2 regions of the Faecalimicrobium sp. JNUCC 81 genome follow, and region 2 is predicted to be linked to the other one. Evidence: predicted binding sites of a transcription regulator. Region 2 holds the regulator's gene; the other holds the start of a gene.

Region 1 (9,088 bases), 1.2 Mb from region 2:
TACTGACACTAGGTTGAGACAAGTTAAGATGCTCTCCAGCTTTAGTAAAATTTTTATACTCAACGACAGCAATGAATGTTTTTAATTCTTCAAACAATGATGTTACCTCCTAATTATTAGCATATTTAATAAATATATTATACACCTAATCATAAAAAAAATTAATAGTAATTATTTTTTTTATAAATTTTACTTATGATTAATAAAATTATATACTAATTACAGAGAATATATTAAGTCAGAAAGGAGTTATACATCGTGTTAAATTATAAAGGTATTTTTAAAAGTATTAAAGAGATACTACCAGGATTTATAGTATCTTTAACTATAGGTATAGTAAGTATATTTATTTCGAAATTTGTACCAAAGTTAGGTGCAGCAACGATTTCAATATTTTTAGGTATGTTTATAGGTAATGTATTTTTAGGCCAAAAAGTATTTCAAAAAGGATATAAATTCTCAGAAACAGATCTGTTATCATATTCAATAGTATTATTAGGAGCGACTCTTAGTGTATCAACTTTAATGGAGTTAGGGTTTAATGGAATTTTATTTATTGTTTTACAAATGTCAGTAACTATAGCTGGTGCATTATATATAGGTAAAAAATTAGGTTTCAGTCAAAATTTTAGATTTCTTATGGCGAGTGGAAATGCAGTATGTGGATCTTCTGCAATAGCCGCAACTGCTCCCGTTATTGATGCAGATGATAAGGATAAAGGAATAGCAATAACAATAGTTAATGTAACTGGAATATTCTTAATGTTTTTACTTCCAATTTTAACTCAAAAGCTATATAGCCATGAAGCAGTACAAACATCTGCGATGATAGGTGGAACGCTACAATCTGTAGGGCAAGTAGTTGCAAGTGGAGCTATGGTAAGTGAAGGAGTGAAAGATTTATCTACAATATTTAAAATAGTAAGAGTTATATTATTAGTTGGAGTAGTATTCTTATTTGGTCATTTAAAGAATAAAACTAATCATGATATATTAGAAGAAGAAATAGAAGATACTAAAAAAGGAAAAATAAAAGTGCCTTGGTATGTAATAGGTTTCTTTGTAACTTGTGCTTTATTTTCTACTAATATAATATCTCCACAAGTATCAGAAATCTGCAAATCATTAAGTAATAAATTTGAAATAATAGCATTAGCAGCAATAGGATTAAGAGTCAACATAAAAGATTTAATAAAACAGGGAAAAGCTGTATCGCTATACGGATTATTTGTTGGTATACTACAAGTAATAACAGTTATAACTTTAATAGGAATATTATTATAAGAATATCTATATAGATATTCTTTTTTTATTTAGACAACTATAAATTAATTTTATTGATTATAGATTTATAATTAATTTTACTTATAATAAAAATGAATGTATACTATAAAGGGAAATTATTACACAAAAGGAAGGGCAATGTTATTTATGACAAAAGAAAGTAAAATAATGAACAAGATGAAAGAAATACTACCAGGATTTATAGTATCCTTATTAGTAGCATTAATAAGTATACAACTTTCAAATATAATACCTAAAATTGGTGCAGCAACTATATCTATATTTTTAGGTATTGTAGTAGGAAATTTATTTTTAGGACAAAAAGTATTTCAAAGTGGATATAAATTCTCTGAAAGTAATTTGTTATCATACTCAATAGTTTTACTTGGGGGAACCTTAAGCGTATCTAAGTTGATGGAACTTGGATTAAATGGAATACTATTTGTTATAATACAAATGACAATAACGATAGTTGGGGCGTTATATATAGGTAAAAAACTGGGGTTTGACCAAAACTTTAGGTTTCTTATGGCAAGTGGAAATGCAGTATGTGGTTCATCTGCAATAGCTGCAACTGCACCTGTAATTGATGCAAATGATAAAGATAAAGGAATATCTATAACTGTAGTAAATGTAACGGGAATATTCTTAATGTTTTTATTACCATTGATTTCAGGATATTTATATAATCATGAAACTATACAAACATCAGCTATGATAGGTGGAACACTACAATCAGTAGGACAAGTAGTAGCAAGTGGCGCTATGGTAAATGAAGGTGTAAAAGATTTAGCAACAATATTTAAGATAGTAAGGGTTATAATGCTAGTTGTGGTAGTATTTATATTTGGTCACTTAAAACATAAGACTAATACTGAAATAGTTGCAGAAGAAATAGCTGATACAAAAAAAGGAAAGATAAAAATACCATGGTATGTAATAGGATTTTTTATAACATGTGCTTTATTTTCTTTAAATATTATAACTCCAGAAGTTTCAGATATATTTAAAAAGATAAGTCATAACTTCGAAATAATAGCATTAGCTGCGATAGGTCTTAAGATAAATATAAAAGACTTAATACAGCAAGGTAGGGCAGTATCATTATATGGTTTATTTGTAGGTACGCTTCAAGTTGTATCCGTTATGGTTTTAATAAATATATTTTTATAAAATTTAGATTGGCTTAAATTAAAAAAAGTATTAGGAGTGTAGTAAACTACATTCCTAATACTTTCTTTATTTCATCGCATAATAAATCAAGATGTTCTGGATTTTTTATTAGATCAACTTCATTTATATTTACATATAAAACTGGAGATTGATCATACTCTCCTATCCATCTTTCGTATCTATTGTGAAGATTTTTCCAATAATCTATATCAACAGATTTCTCCATTTCACGTCCTCTAAGGCTTATTCTATTAACTATAGTATCTATAGAACCATTTAAGTATATCATTAAGTCCGGTCTTCTTAAATAAGGCACCATATCATTGAATAAATCTCTGTAAGTTATATAATCTCTTTTGCTCATTTTTCCGTTATCAAATAAGTTTCTAGCAAATATTTCTACATCTTCATATATACTTCTGTCTTGTATATTATTTAACCCGTTAGTATCTATTTCCTTTTGTTGCTTAAATCTTTGAGCAAGGAAGTATAATTGTAAGTGGAATCCCCATTTTTCTTGATCTAAATAAAAATCTTCTAAGTATGGATTTCCATCAACTTTTTCGTAGTGAGTTTCAAATCCTAATCTTTCACCAACTAATTTTGTCAAAGTTGACTTTCCCGCTCCAACATTTCCGGCTACTGTTATAAATAAGTCTCTGTTTAAAGGCTTATTGCACTGGTTTACTAATTTAAACATTACGCTTGTCCTCCTAAGGTCTTTATTGCTTCTTCTACTTTATTTATTATAGATTGCCTGTCCTTATCATTGTTTAAGAAATCTAAATCTGAGTTATCGACTTCTATTATAAGAGGCTCTTTACCCATAAAGTTATGTTTTATAGATAATGGATCGAAATAATATTTATACTCTAATCTTAGTTCATTTATATAATCTCTAGCCATTTGTCTTTCGAAACTTCTATCTCTCATAGCTATTCTTTTCATTAAAACATCTGTATCTGAATTTAAATATATTATTATATCTGGCTGAGGTAAATCGTTAACGAAAATATTATACATCTGCTTATATCTATGAAACTCCATCTTATCAAGAGTTATTCCTGCAAATATAAGATTTTTTATAATATGGTAATCACTAACCACGCCTTGAGAATTGCTTAATACATCTTTTTCTATATCACTTAATTGTTTTAATCTATTAAATAGAAAAAATGCTTCTGTTTGTAAAGCATATTCTTTAATATCCGTATAAAATTTCGATAAAAAAGGATTTTCTTCAACTATTTCTCTTAAAAGAGTATAGCCAAAATGGTCATTAAGTATAGTTGCAAGTGTAGTTTTACCTACGCCTATAGGACCTTCTATTGCAATAAATATACCTCTACTGTTCATTTAAAATCACCCTCTAAAAATAATGTCTTATGTATTTTATCAAAAAAATATTTTAAATTCTACTCTAGACTTTTAAAATTATATTTGTATATACAAAAATAGTTTATTTAATTTACACGAAAATAGGGTAAATTAATAGTATTAACAATTATTACATAGATATAAAGGAGTAAAAAAAATGAATGTTTATGAAAAAGATAATTCAGTAATATTAGAGGGAGTAGCAGATTTTGATCCAAAGCATATATTTGAATGTGGGCAATGCTTTAGATGGCACAAAGAAGATAATGGATCTTATACAGGTGTTGCTAAAGGAAAAGTTATAAATGTATTAAGAGAAAATGATGAAATTTATTTAAATAACACTAATTTAGAGGATTTCAATAACATTTGGTATAATTACTTTGATTTAGGAACAAATTACACAGATATAAAAAATACTTTAAAAAATATGGATGAATACTTAGATAAAGCTTGCGATTTTGGATGGGGAATAAGAATACTTAGACAAGATGGATGGGAAATGCTTATTTCATTTATTATTTCTTCTAATAATAGAATTCCTATGATACAAAAAGCTATAGAAAATTTATCTAGGAATTTTGGAAAATACATAGGGAACTATAATGGTAAAGATTATTATGCATTTCCAACACCAGAAGAGCTAAATAAAGCAACACAAGAAGAAATAAGAGCGTGTCAAACTGGATTTAGAGATAAGTATATAAAAAGCACTACTGAAAGAGTGGTAGAAAATAATGAGAATGTATCGAAATATTCAAGCTTAAGCACAGACGAATGTATAAAAGAATTAACTAAGTTTAACGGAGTAGGTCCGAAGGTAGCAGATTGTATAGCATTATTTGGTATGACTAAAATAGATACTTTCCCTGTTGACGTTTGGGTTAAGAGGGTTATGCAAGAATTCTATGTAGAAGAGGATATGAGTTTGCCTAAAATAAGAAAGTACGCAATTGATAAATTTAAAGATCTATCTGGATATGCCCAACAATATTTATTCTATTATGCAAGAGAGCTTGGAATAGGAAGATAACTAGAAGAGGGATGAAACATGAGTGTTGTAGGTATTTTATTTTTAGGTTATTTGATTATATCATATTTAGCTAGTGCAGCAATTTCAATGGTTATTATACTTGAGAATAGAGACCCTGCTAGAACTGTAACATGGTTATTAATATTTTTACTACTTCCAGGAGTAGGGTTATTAATATATGCAGTATTTGGTAGAAATATAAGAAAAATAAAAATATTTAAAACTCAAAAGTTAGCAAATGACATAAAAGAAGAAAAATTATTTGAAAATCTAGAAGAAATACAAGAATTAGTAAAATTAGAACAAGACTCAATAAAAGAAAGAAGTTTAGCAGACGATGAACTAGCGGATTATTCAAAAAAGAGAGTAATAAGTTTACTATTAAATACAGGCATGTTTCCATTTACAACTAATAATAATATAGATGTTTATATAGATGGGAATCAAAAATTTGAAAATCTTATAAAAGATATTAAATCAGCTAAAGATCATATACATTTAGAGTACTTTATAATAAAAGATAGTGAAATAGGTAGAAAAATAAGAGATTTATTAATAGAGAAAGCTAAAGAAGGGGTAAAAATAAGAATTCTATATGATGATGTTGGCTGTTGGAGATTTTGGTTCCATAGAAAATTTTTCAATGAAATGAAAAAGCATGGAATTGATATAATGCCATTTTTACCAGCTAAGTTTCCTATAATAGGAAGTAAGTTAAATTATAGAAATCATAGAAAAATAGTAGTTATAGATGGAAAAGTAGGATATACAGGTGGTATTAATATTGGTGATGAGTATGTGGGTAAAAATAAGAAATTTGGATATTGGAGAGATACCCATATAAGAATAGAAGGAACATCAGTATATTTACTTCAAATGACATTTTTAATAGATTGGTACTATACTACTAAAGAAATTATATTAATAAAAAAATACTTCCCGAAAATGAGCTATTGTGGTGACAGTATGGTTCAAGTGGTAGCAAGCGGTCCAGATAGTGATTGGGAAGCTATACATTATGCATATTTTTCTGCAATATGCCAAGCTAAAAAGAGTATATATATAGAAACTCCGTACTTTATTCCAGATGAGAGTATATTAAGAGCTCTTAAAAGTGCTGCACTTAGTGGTGTAGATGTAAGAATTATATTCCCTAAAATAGCTGACCATAAAATGGTGAATAGTGCATCATACTCATACTTTGCAGATATATTAAAATCTGGAGGAAAAGTTTATTTATATACTAAAGGATTTATACACTCTAAGATAGTAATAATAGATGATAAGATATCCTCTACTGGATCTGCTAACATGGATTTAAGAAGTTTTATGCTTAATTTTGAAATAAACGCATTTATATATGATAAAGATGTTATAGAAATAATGACTAAAGATTTCTTTGAAGATATGAAAAATAGTGAAGAATTAGATGAAAGTGATTTTGAGAATAGAAATATAATTATAAAGGCTAAAGAGTCAATATCTAGGTTATTTTCGCCAATATTATAAAAAATTTCTATGTGTTATAAAAAATAGTTGAAACTTATTAGCAATTAATATACTATAATAATTGTTAGCACTCTATTGTTTAGAGTGATAAAAAAGCTCGCAAACGCGTTGCTCAAATTATTATAGTATTTATTTTTGACTATAAATATTTAAAAATGATAACATGGAATTTAAAATTCCTTTAATAATACAAATAAATCACTAGGAGGTAGAGATTATGAAAATAAGACCATTAGCTGATAGAGTAGTTATAAAAAAAATAGAAGCAGAGGAGAAAACTGCAAGTGGAATAGTTTTACCAGGTGCGGCTAAGGAACAACCTCAAATGGCTGAAGTTGTAGAAGTTGGACCAGGTGGTATTGTTGATGGAAAAGAAATAGTTATGGAATTAAAAGTAAATGATAAGGTAATATTTACAAAATATGCAGGTACAGAAGTTAAAATAGAAGGTAAAGAATACACAATATTAAGACAAAGTGATATATTGGCTGTAATAGAATAATTTTATTAGGAGGGGTTAAAAATGGCTAAAGAAATTAAATTTGCTCAAGATTCAAGAAAAGCTTTAGAAGCTGGTGTAAATAAATTAGCAGATACAGTAAAAGTTACATTAGGACCTAAAGGAAGAAATGTAATATTAGATAAAAAATTTGGTGCACCTCTAATAACTAATGATGGTGTTACAATAGCTAAAGAAATAGAATTAGAAGATAGATTTGAAAATATGGGAGCACAATTAGTTAAGGAAGTTGCCACTAAGACTAATGATGTTGCAGGGGATGGTACTACAACTGCTACAGTACTTGCTCAAGCTATAATAAGAGAAGGGCTAAAAAATGTAACAGCGGGTGCTAATCCAGTACTTATAAGAAAAGGAATGCAAAAAGCAGTTGATGTTGCTGTTGCTGAATTAAAATCTCAATCAAGAACTATAGAAACTAAAGAGTCTATATCTCAAATAGCTTCTATATCTGCTGGAGATGAAGAAGTAGGTAAGTTAATAGCAGAGGCTATGGAAGTAGTAGGAAGAGATGGAGTTATAACAGTTGAAGAATCAAAAACTATGCACACTGAATTAGAAACAGTTGAAGGTATGCAATTTGATAGAGGATTTGTTTCTGCATACATGGTAACAGATGTTGATAAAATGGAAGCTGTTTTAAATGACCCATATATATTAATAACAGATAAAAAAATATCTAACATACAAGAAATATTACCAGTTCTAGAACAAATAGTTCAACAAGGTAAAAAATTATTAATAATAGCTGAAGATGTAGATGGAGAAGCATTATCTACATTAGTAGTTAATAAATTAAGAGGAACATTTGAAGTTGTAGCTGTTAAAGCTCCAGGATTTGGAGATAGAAGAAAAGCTATGCTAGAAGATATAGCTACACTTACAGGTGGTAAAGTAATATCTGAAGAATTAGGATATGAATTAAAAGAAGCTGATGTAACTATGCTAGGGAGAGCATCTTCTGTTAAAGTAGCAAAAGAATCTACTACTATAGTTGATGGATATGGTGATAAAACTGCTATACAAAATAGAGTAAACCAAATAAAGAACCAAGTAGAACAAACTACTTCAGAATTTGATAAAGAAAAGTTAATGGAAAGATTAGCTAAACTTGCTGGTGGAGTAGCTGTTGTAAAAGTTGGAGCTGCTACAGAAGTTGAAATGAAAGAAAAGAAATTAAGAATAGAAGACGCACTTAATGCTACAAGAGCAGGTGTTGAAGAAGGAATGGTAGCTGGTGGAGGTACTGCGTATGTAAGTGTTATACCAGCATTAGATAAACTAGTTGAAGAACTTGATGGTGAAGTTAAAATTGGAGCTAGAATAATAAGAAAATCTTTAGAAGAACCATTAAGACAAATAGCTAAAAATGCAGGTCTTGAAGGAGCTGTAATAATACAAAACGTTATGAGTGAAGATCCTGAAATAGGATTTGACGCTTTAAATGAAAAATATGTAAATATGATAGAAGCTGGGATAGTTGACCCTACTAAGGTTACTAGAACAGCTCTACAAAATGCTGCATCGATAGCAGGAGTATTCTTAACTACAGAAGCTGCTGTTGCTGATCTTCCATCAAAAGATGAACCTATTCCAGGAATGGGTGGCGGTATGCCGGGAATGATGTAATTTAACAATGCATATATTAGAAGGAGTAACTATTGTTACTCCTTTTATAATACAAAAATTCGATTTGCCCATTTTGTTCAAGTAGTTCTCAATACATTGCTCAAGCGACTGTGTATGTTGATCCAAATTAGTAGATGGTATTATAAAAGATATCTATTAATAACAACTACTAATACTAAAATGTGGTAAAATTATTTTAAAGTCAATTATAAAGAGGTAAAAATATGGATTTAAGAGAGTTACTTCAGGATGTAAAAAATAACCAAATAAATATAGATGAAGCTTTAGGGAAGCTTAAAAACTTACCATATGAAGATTTAGGATATGCAAATATAGACCATCACAGGGAAATAAGAAATGGATACCCAGAAGTTATATATTGCGAAGGAAAAAGTGATGACCATATACTAGGTATAATAGAGAAAATGAATGAAAAAGGATTTAATATACTTGGGACTAGATGTAGAAAAGAAACATTTGAAAAAATAAGAGTAATTTATAAAAATGCAGAGTATGAAGAATTGTCAAAAATATTAAAAATACAAAACCATGAAATTTTACAT
Region 2 (9,088 bases):
CTGGAACTGTTATAACCGCTTCTGTTACTGGTTGACCTAAGTAAGCTTCAGCATCAGCCTTTAATTTTTGTAAAGTTATTGCAGATATTTCTTGCGGAGTATAATCTTTACCATCTATATTAACTTTATAGTCTGTTCCCATATGAGTTTTTATAGATATTATTGTTTTGTCAGCATTAGTAACTGCTTGTCTTTTTGCAGGTTCTCCTACTATTCTTTCACCATCTTTAGTAAATGCCACTACTGATGGAGTAGTTCTCATACCTTCTGCATTTGTTATAACTTGTGCTTCTCCACCTTCAAGTACTGCAACACAAGAGTTAGTTGTTCCTAAGTCAATTCCTATCACTTTTCCCATGATTAATATCCTCCTTAATTGGTTATATATTAATTTTTATATTCTTATTTTAGTATTTTAACTTCATTTTTTATATGAAGAATTATTAATTATTTTATGTTTTGTATAAACTTATTTTAGCAAGAAACTTTAACCATACTAGCTCTTAGTACCTTTGTTCCTAGCCTATATCCTTTTTGAAGAACCATAACTACTTTGTTGGCTTCAACTCCATCTATACTTTCTTGCATTACTGCTAGGTGTAGATTTGGATCAAAATCTGAATTCTCAGCTTCTATTTCTTCTACTCCAAATTTTACTAGAGTATCTTTAAGTTGCTTATAAACTAAATCTATACCTTTATACATGTTATCTTCTTTATCTTCACATGCATCTAATGCTCTTTCCATATTGTCTATAACTGGTATTAAATCACCTATCATTTTTTCATTTGCAAATAAACCTATAGTTTCTTTTTCCTCTTGTGTTCTTCTTCTATAGTTTGCATATTCAGCTTGAAGCCTTTGATGTTGATCATTAAGTGATTCTATTTCTTCCTTTAGCTTATTTTCTTCTAACTTAGAGTTTATATCAGATATATTATCTCCTTGGTTAGATTCTTCACACTTACACTCTTCTTGACAGTCCTCAACCTTTTCAGTCTGAGATTCTTGTTCTAAAGTGCCTTTATCTTCTTTTAACTCTTCTTGTTGTATGTTATTTTCTTCCAAGATATTACACCCCTTAGTTATTTTATTATAAATTTACTTTCTATTAAATAATAGGCTCATATAATTGACTATTGAATAGATTCTTGCATAATCCATTCTTGTAGGACCAATAAAACTTATACGACCTACTAAATCTTTATCAATATTATATGTTGCTGTAACTATACTGCAATCTTTAGCCAACTCACAGTCATTGTCACTACCTATTATTATATTTATATTATCCTTTTGTATTCCTTTAGATCTAACCATGCTAGTTATAGTTTCTTTTTTCTCAAGCATATTTAAAAAAGATTTCGCTTTTATTATATCGTTAAACTCTGGATAACTAAATATATTGGTAGCTCCATTTAATGAGACTGATAAGTCTTCTTCTGATATATTAAAGTTAAGTGCATTTACAAGTTCATCTATAAATGCTGAATACTCACTTATCTCATATTTTATAAATGCAATTAATCTATTGTCTAGCTCTGTTATGCTTTTTCCTGATAATTTATTTGTAAGATTATCAGAAATTAGGTTTAATTTAGATTGATCTAAATTAATGTTAGTTAAAAGATTTGCATTTTTTATATCACCTTTGTCTGTGACCACTATTAGTAGAATTTTATTGTCACCCATTCCTACCAATTGTATGTGCTTTATAACACTTTGATTTACTAAACTTTTAGTCACAGCTACTGTTGTATAATTAGTAAGCTGAGATAATAACTTAGAGGTCTCATGAATTAAATCTTTTATATGATTTACATTTTTTTCTAAACATTGTTCAATTAATAGCTTTTCATCATCTCTAAGCTCATTTTGAGACATCAGCAAATCTACATATAATTTATATCCCTTTTCAGAAGGAACTCTACCTGCAGATGTATGTGGCTGAATCAAATAGCCTAGTTCTTCAAGATCAGCCATTTCATTTCTTATAGTAGCTGCACTAACGCCTAGATCATGTTTCTTTGATATAGTTCTAGAGCCTACAGCTTCAGCCGTTTCTATATAATCTTTAACTATAGCTTTGAGGATATTTAGTTTTCTTTCGTTTAGTTCCATTTTTTCGCCTCCTCGCTGTTAGCACTCACTAAATTCGAGTGCTAAAAAGATTATATATATTATATATCATTATATTTTTCATTTGTCAACACCCTTAAATTAATCTATAAATTCTATAAATATACTATTTGATATTTCTCTTCCTTTCTGAGTAAGTCTAATCCCAGTTATATCCTCATTTATAAGTTTTCTTTCTTTTAATTTTTTTATTTTTTTACTATATTTTGCCTTAAAATTTATATTAAATTCTTCTTTAAAATCTTTGAACTTTATTCCTTCATTCATCCTAAGCCCCATAAATATTTTTTCTTTACTTTTATCATCTATAGTTAAATTTTCTTTACTTTCTATTGGTTTATCATTTAAAAATAATTTTTCATGATATTCTTTTAAAGATTCAACATTCTTATATCTAAAATCATTTATATATCCTGAAGCACCTGGCCCAAGTCCTATATAATGATTACATTTCCAGTATAGTATATTGTGTTCACATTCACATTTATCTTTTGCATAGTTAGATATTTCATATTGGTTATATCCATTACTTTTTAAGTAATTTATAGTATAGTTATACATATTAATATCTGTATCCTCATCTATAACATTAAATTCATTATTTTCATACATTTCATATAATTTTGTACCTTCTTCTAATATAAGTGAGTATGCTGATATATGTGATGGATTTAAGCTAACTATTTTCTCTAAACTTTCTTTCCAATCTTCAAAAGTTTGATTTGGAAGTGCATACATTAAATCTATATTAATATTATTAAATCCAACTTCTAATGCATCTTTATAGTTTTTTTCAAATTCATCATAAGTATGTATTCTTCCAATAGATTTTAGATGGTAATCTTGAACAGCCTGTAATCCAATGCTTAGTCGATTTACACCAATTTCTTTCATAATTTTTAACTTCTCTTTAGTCAAGGTTCCAGGATTACATTCAACTGTTATTTCTGCATTTTTTTTTACATTAAAATATAAATTTATATTTTCAAATATATATTTTAGTTCATTACTATTTAATATACTTGGTGTCCCTCCTCCTAAGAAAACACTTGTAATATAATTATCTTCTTTCAAATTTTTACTATATAGTTCCATCTCTTTTTTCAAGTCTTTTAAATATTTATCTTTCGCTATTTTATCCATTTTAAATGAATTAAAATCACAGTAATTACATTTACTTACGCAAAATGGAATATGTATATATAATCCTAGCATTAATTTTCCTCTTTTCCTAATTTTATACAACTTAAATTATACCTTTTTATACCATATCAAGCTATCATATTATATTAAATAAATCTAATTTAAAATTTATTTATATTTAATTTTAAATTCCCTAAATCAATATAATTTAAACCTTATATCTATATAATTTTAAAAGCCTTTACCTAAAATATTAAGCAAAGGCCTTTATAAAATATAAAAATTTAATTACTTTTTTTGCTCATATATGAATATATCGGAAGTCCTATTAATGTTATAATTATACCTCCTAATGCTATTGTTGTGGCTGTTATTAATTGATTTAGTATAACAAATATACCACCTGCTATAGCTATTAACGGTATAACAGGGTAAAGAGGAACTTTATACGGTCTTGGTAAGTCCGGATAATCTCTTCTAAGCTTCATAACTCCTATAAATGTTAATACATAAAATACCCAAACTATAAATATAGTTAAGTCAGTTAATAAATTAAACTGCCCTGATAGTGCATATATACAAGCTAGTATAGCTATTAACCATATTGAGTTGTATGGAGATCCTCCACTATTAACCTTTGATAGTATCTCACTACATGGAAATGTTTTATTTTTAGCTAGTGTATATGGTATTCTAGGTCCTGTAAGTAAATACCCATTCAGTGTACCAAATACTGATATAAGTATACCTATAGTTATTACATCTCCTCCTATAGATCCAAATATTTTAGTCGCTACTAATGTCGCCGGTGCTGTTACTTTAGCTAATTCACTTGCTGGAGCTACCCATAAATACGCTAAATTTATAACTACATATACAGCCATTACAAGAGATAATCCTCCTATTATAGCAGTTGGTAAATCTCTGCCTGGATTTTTCATCTCTCCAGCTATAGCGCCTACATTTATCCATCCATCATATGCAAATAATGCGGCTATCAACACCTGACCTAAAGCTTTATTTATAGTTACACCTTCTCCAACCATAGGACTTATAATTGGATTTCCACTTCCTTTTACAAAACCAAATATTATTATTAATATTAGTGGCAATAATTTGCAAACCGTTGAAACTGTTTGTATACTACCTCCTAAAGATGAACCTACAGTATTTAATAATGCTAATAAAATTATAACACCTATAGCTACAGGTAAAACTATGGCCATGTTAGATGATGCATACCCCATAAGTTCTGCAACTTGTTGTGCAAATATTACAGCTAAAGCTGCTGCTGTTCCTGGGAAAAATAATACAGTTTGCATCCAACCTGTTAAAAAACCTAACTTAGCTCCGTATATTTCTTCTATATATACCATCATTCCACCAGTTTTTGGTATTGCAGCTGATACTTCTGCAGCTGTAAGTCCTGCCGTTATAGTTATAATACCAGCTATAATCCAGACAAGCATCCCTAACCCTGGTGCTCCATTAGTTGTAGAATATATTGATTGTGGTTTAAAAAATACACCTGAACCTATAACCATACCCACAACTGTAGAAATGGCTGCGGAAAAACCAAGTGTTTTCTTAAGTTTATTGCTCATAGTTTTCCTCCTGTCAATTTTATAAATATATAAAATTATTTCATTTGATGTATGAATTTAGTATTACCAAAATTTTTTTAATTATAAAATTTTCACATTAAAAGTGATTTTTAGTAGATAAAAAGCGATACATGACTAAAATTCATCTAATATAGTAAGAGAAATTTTTCACCTGTATAATAAAAATAACCCTACGTAGAGTAGGGTCATTTTTAAAATTAGATTTTATTATTTTATTTTCTAAAACTTTTGGCTATATTTAAAAGCTCTATATCTTCTTGCGTAAAAGGCTCGTCTATCTTTAAATTGTGAGGCATCTTAACTCCATTTTCATCAATGCAAACAAAAGTTAAAAAACCGTCTACTATAATATTCTCATTATTATTTCTAGTAACTTTTCCATAAACAATTAAGCTTGTTTTTCCAGTATAAACTATTTTAGATTTTATATTTATAATATCGCCTTTTCTTATAGGCTGTTTAAAATTAATTTCATTAACTTTTCTACATACTAAATTTTCTGGGTGCTTATATTCATCTGCGACTGTTATAAAACAACTCTCAACAAACCATTCTGTCATCCTTCCAGCAAACAACGTTCCATGATGATTTAAATCTTCTCCCTTAACAAGCCTATGTGTATCATAATACTTCATATAAACCCCTCCTAGTATATTAAATCTATAAGCTATTATTTATATACTATACCTAAAACTCTATATTAACAATAAATTCCAATAAAATTTAACATTGATTTAATAATATGTCCCTTATTTTATTCACTATTAATATTATTTAAATAAAAAAACCAAAGATTTAAATCTTTGGTTTTGAGTTTATATTTTCTTAGTCATCTAATTTTAATACAGACATGAATGCCTTTTGAGGAACTTCAACAGATCCTACTTGTCTCATACGTTTCTTACCTTCTTTTTGCTTTTCAAGAAGTTTCTTCTTACGAGATATATCTCCACCGTAGCACTTAGCTAGTACATCTTTTCTAAGTGCACTTATAGTTTCTCTAGCCACTACCTTATTTCCAACAGCTGCTTGTATTGGTATCGGGAATTGATGTCTTGGTATTTCATTTTTTAATTTTTCACACATAGATTTACCTCTTGGATAAGCTCTAGTTTCATGTACTATAAAACTAAGTGCATCTACTTGTTCTTTATTTATTAATACATCAAGTTTAACAAGAGTAGAAGGAACATATCCTTTTATCTCGTAGTCTAGTGATCCATATCCTCTAGTTCTAGATTTTAAAGCGTCAAAGAAATCATATACAACTTCGTTAAGAGGAAGGTCATAATGAAGCATAACTCTCTTTTCATCTATATACTCCATATTTATCATATTTCCACGTCTTTCCTGACAAAGTTCCATAACTATACCTACATAATCTTTAGGAACTATTATATCCCCTTTAACTATAGGTTCTTCTATCATTTTGATTTCAGACACCTCTGGTAGATTAGCAGGGTTTTGTATCATAACAACTTCCCCATCAGTTTTTGTAACTCTGTATATAACAGACGGTGCAGTTGTTATAATATCAAGATTAAATTCTCTTTCTAATCTTTCTTGAATTATTTCCATGTGTAAAAGACCTAAGAAACCACATCTAAATCCAAACCCTAATGCTGCTGAAGTTTCAGCTTCAAACTCAAGCGCTGCATCATTTACTTGTAGCTTTTCAAGTGCATCTCTTACATTTTCATACTTTTCACCTTCACCTGGGTATATACCACAGTAAACCATTGGTGTCGCCTTTTTATATCCTGGCATAGGGATATCAGTAGGATATTCTGCATTAGTTATTGTATCCCCTACCTGACAACTTCTTATATCTTTAATACTTGCTGCGATATAACCAACATCTCCAGCACAAAGTTCATCAAGCTCTGTTTGACCCGGAGCCATAACTCCAACTTCAGTTACTTCGAACTTTTTATTAGTATTCATCATTTTTATTGTCATACCTTTTTTTACAGTTCCTTCGTATACTCTAACATAAGCTACTACACCTTTATACGCATCATAGTATGAATCAAATATTAAAGCTTTTAATGGAGCTTCTTTATCCCCTGTAGGAGCTGGTACATTTTTTACTATAGTTTCTAATACATCTTCTATATTTAGACCGCTCTTAGCTGATATAAGCGGTGCTTCACTTGCATCAAGCCCTATTATATCCTCTATTTCTTGCTTTATTTCATCTGGTCTAGCACTTGGTAAATCTATTTTATTTATAACTGGTAATATCTCTAAATCTTGGTCTAGAGCTAAATAAACGTTAGCTAATGTTTGAGCTTCAACACCTTGTGCTGCATCTACTACTAATAATGCACCTTCACATGCTGCTAAACTTCTTGAAACCTCATAAGTAAAGTCTACATGACCTGGCGTGTCTATAAGATTTAAATAATATTCATTTCCATCCTTAGCTTTATATATTAATCTTATATTTTGAAGCTTTATAGTGATTCCTCTTTCTCTTTCAAGATCCATGTTGTCTAATAATTGAGCTTTCATGTCTCTGTCACTAACAAGTCCCGTCTTTTGTATTAATCTATCAGCTAAGGTAGACTTCCCGTGATCTATATGTGCTATTATACTAAAATTTCTAGTTCTACTTTGTTTATTGTCCACCTTGTTTCCTCCTTATATTATTTATCATAACTTTTATTTTATAATATATCCTCTTTTATGTAAATAACAGTTATATAAAAATAAGACTTATTATGATATAAGTCTTATTTTTATTATTATTTATTAAAATTTTTAATTATATTATCCTTAATTTCTTCAATATTATTAAAATCTATGTTTTCTTTTATATTACTTATTATAGAACTTATTGTAAATGTTTTTTCTCCCAACATTTGTTTAGCACTATTATCTACTATAATTATACAAATCATTAGATTTATAGCCATACATAACATAAATACCACTTTACTTATAAATCTAACTTTTTTATTTTTATGTTTTTTCTGTATAGTCTTTTCTAATCTACTCATTTGATTCTCCTATTATAATAGACTAATTCTTTTGTTTAAAATATTCATCTAGTATTTGAGCTACATATTTAGCACTTGCTTTTGCCTCATCCGCACTTGTCCCATTACTTCCAACTTCTATTAACATATGGTTTTTAGCAACAAATTGATTATACTTCCCATATGGTTTTTCTACTACTGGAAGAATTAATTCTGGATATTTACTTTGTGCAAACTTTGTTATGTCTTGTGCTAATGATCTAACATGCTCTACATTTGGATTTTTTTCTCCTACTACAAAGAAGAATTTTGCTACTTTTTCTCCATTAATAGTTGTAGTCATTCTTTTTTCTTCTGCCTTTTTAAGTGCATCATTAGTTAAATCTCTTGCATCTCTATGTAAGTCTATAGCAATATCTATACTATTATACTTTGGTAAAATAGATTGTATTGTTTTTAAACTGTTTGCATAAGCATGATTAAATGAAGGATAATCATTGTATTTAGTTGTATGAACTACACCCCATCCTTTTTTATTTAACTCTTCTGTAACTAAGCTACCTACAGCCATTACTGAGTTTTCTTTATCCTTTGAATGGAAATTTCCTCCTGGTGAGTTTGAATATGTTTCTCCTGAGTGTGTATGGTATATTAATATTCTTGGACTTTCTTTAGTTACTCTAATGTCACCCTTATATTCTGATGTATTTACTGTAGTTTTTGTAACTTCATTATTGCTATTATTTTCATTACTTTTTATTTTTGGTATATTTTCTTCCCCTACATGAAATTTAATATAATCTTTTCCTTGTTTATCCTCTGTGTTTTTATTTTCATTTTTAGTATTTTTACTTACTTCCTTATTATCATCTTTAACTTCTGGATATGATGAGTTTACTAAAAACTTTAAAAACTCATCTTTATCCATTGAATAAGATGCTATTGGTAAAATACAAACTAACACACAGGCTATAGAAAGTGCCTTTATGCGTTTTCTTAACATTTTTACTCCTCCTTAATTAATGATCCTACCTGGGTGAAGAGATCTATTTAATCCTTCGCTTATTATTACTGATAAATTTTCAATAGTTTCGTCTATATCCTTAGGTGTTACTATTAAGTTTTTATCATATGGATCTAGTGAATCTTTTATTAAATTATATTTTTCTTCTTCTTTAAGTTGCTTTAACATACTATAAA

What was found. Region 2 encodes HrcA, which represses chaperone genes, less so after heat shock. Its sites were predicted from a motif close to TTAGCACTCNNNNNNNNNGAGTGCTAA; they were not measured.
Region 1: a site for HrcA is predicted at 6,441-6,467, ahead of JNUCC81_RS01185 (co-chaperone GroES). Genes of this name have one in related genera too.

What each region holds. Positions count from the first base shown of each region.
Region 1 is NZ_CM132203.1:205,816-214,903, forward strand. Features, by position in the region: gene JNUCC81_RS01150 (LysR family transcriptional regulator) at 1-97, opposite strand, end outside; gene JNUCC81_RS01155 (YeiH family protein) at 259-1,284, shown strand; gene JNUCC81_RS01160 (YeiH family protein) at 1,423-2,457, shown strand; gene JNUCC81_RS01165 (deoxynucleoside kinase) at 2,504-3,157, opposite strand; gene JNUCC81_RS01170 (deoxynucleoside kinase) at 3,157-3,813, opposite strand; gene JNUCC81_RS01175 (DNA-3-methyladenine glycosylase family protein) at 3,992-4,867, shown strand; gene cls (cardiolipin synthase) at 4,886-6,376, shown strand; gene JNUCC81_RS01185 (co-chaperone GroES) at 6,594-6,878, shown strand; gene groL (chaperonin GroEL) at 6,900-8,525, shown strand; gene larB (nickel pincer cofactor biosynthesis protein LarB) at 8,750-9,088, shown strand, end outside.
Region 2 is NZ_CM132203.1:2,884,547-2,893,634, forward strand. Features, by position in the region: gene dnaK (molecular chaperone DnaK) at 1-358, opposite strand, end outside; gene grpE (nucleotide exchange factor GrpE) at 475-1,068, opposite strand; gene hrcA (heat-inducible transcriptional repressor HrcA) at 1,102-2,121, opposite strand; gene hemW (radical SAM family heme chaperone HemW) at 2,221-3,354, opposite strand; gene JNUCC81_RS14435 (APC family permease) at 3,567-4,886, opposite strand; gene JNUCC81_RS14440 (acyl-CoA thioesterase) at 5,120-5,542, opposite strand; gene lepA (translation elongation factor 4) at 5,733-7,538, opposite strand; gene JNUCC81_RS14450 (hypothetical protein) at 7,655-7,909, opposite strand; gene spoIIP (stage II sporulation protein P) at 7,932-8,891, opposite strand; gene gpr (GPR endopeptidase) at 8,904-9,088, opposite strand, start outside.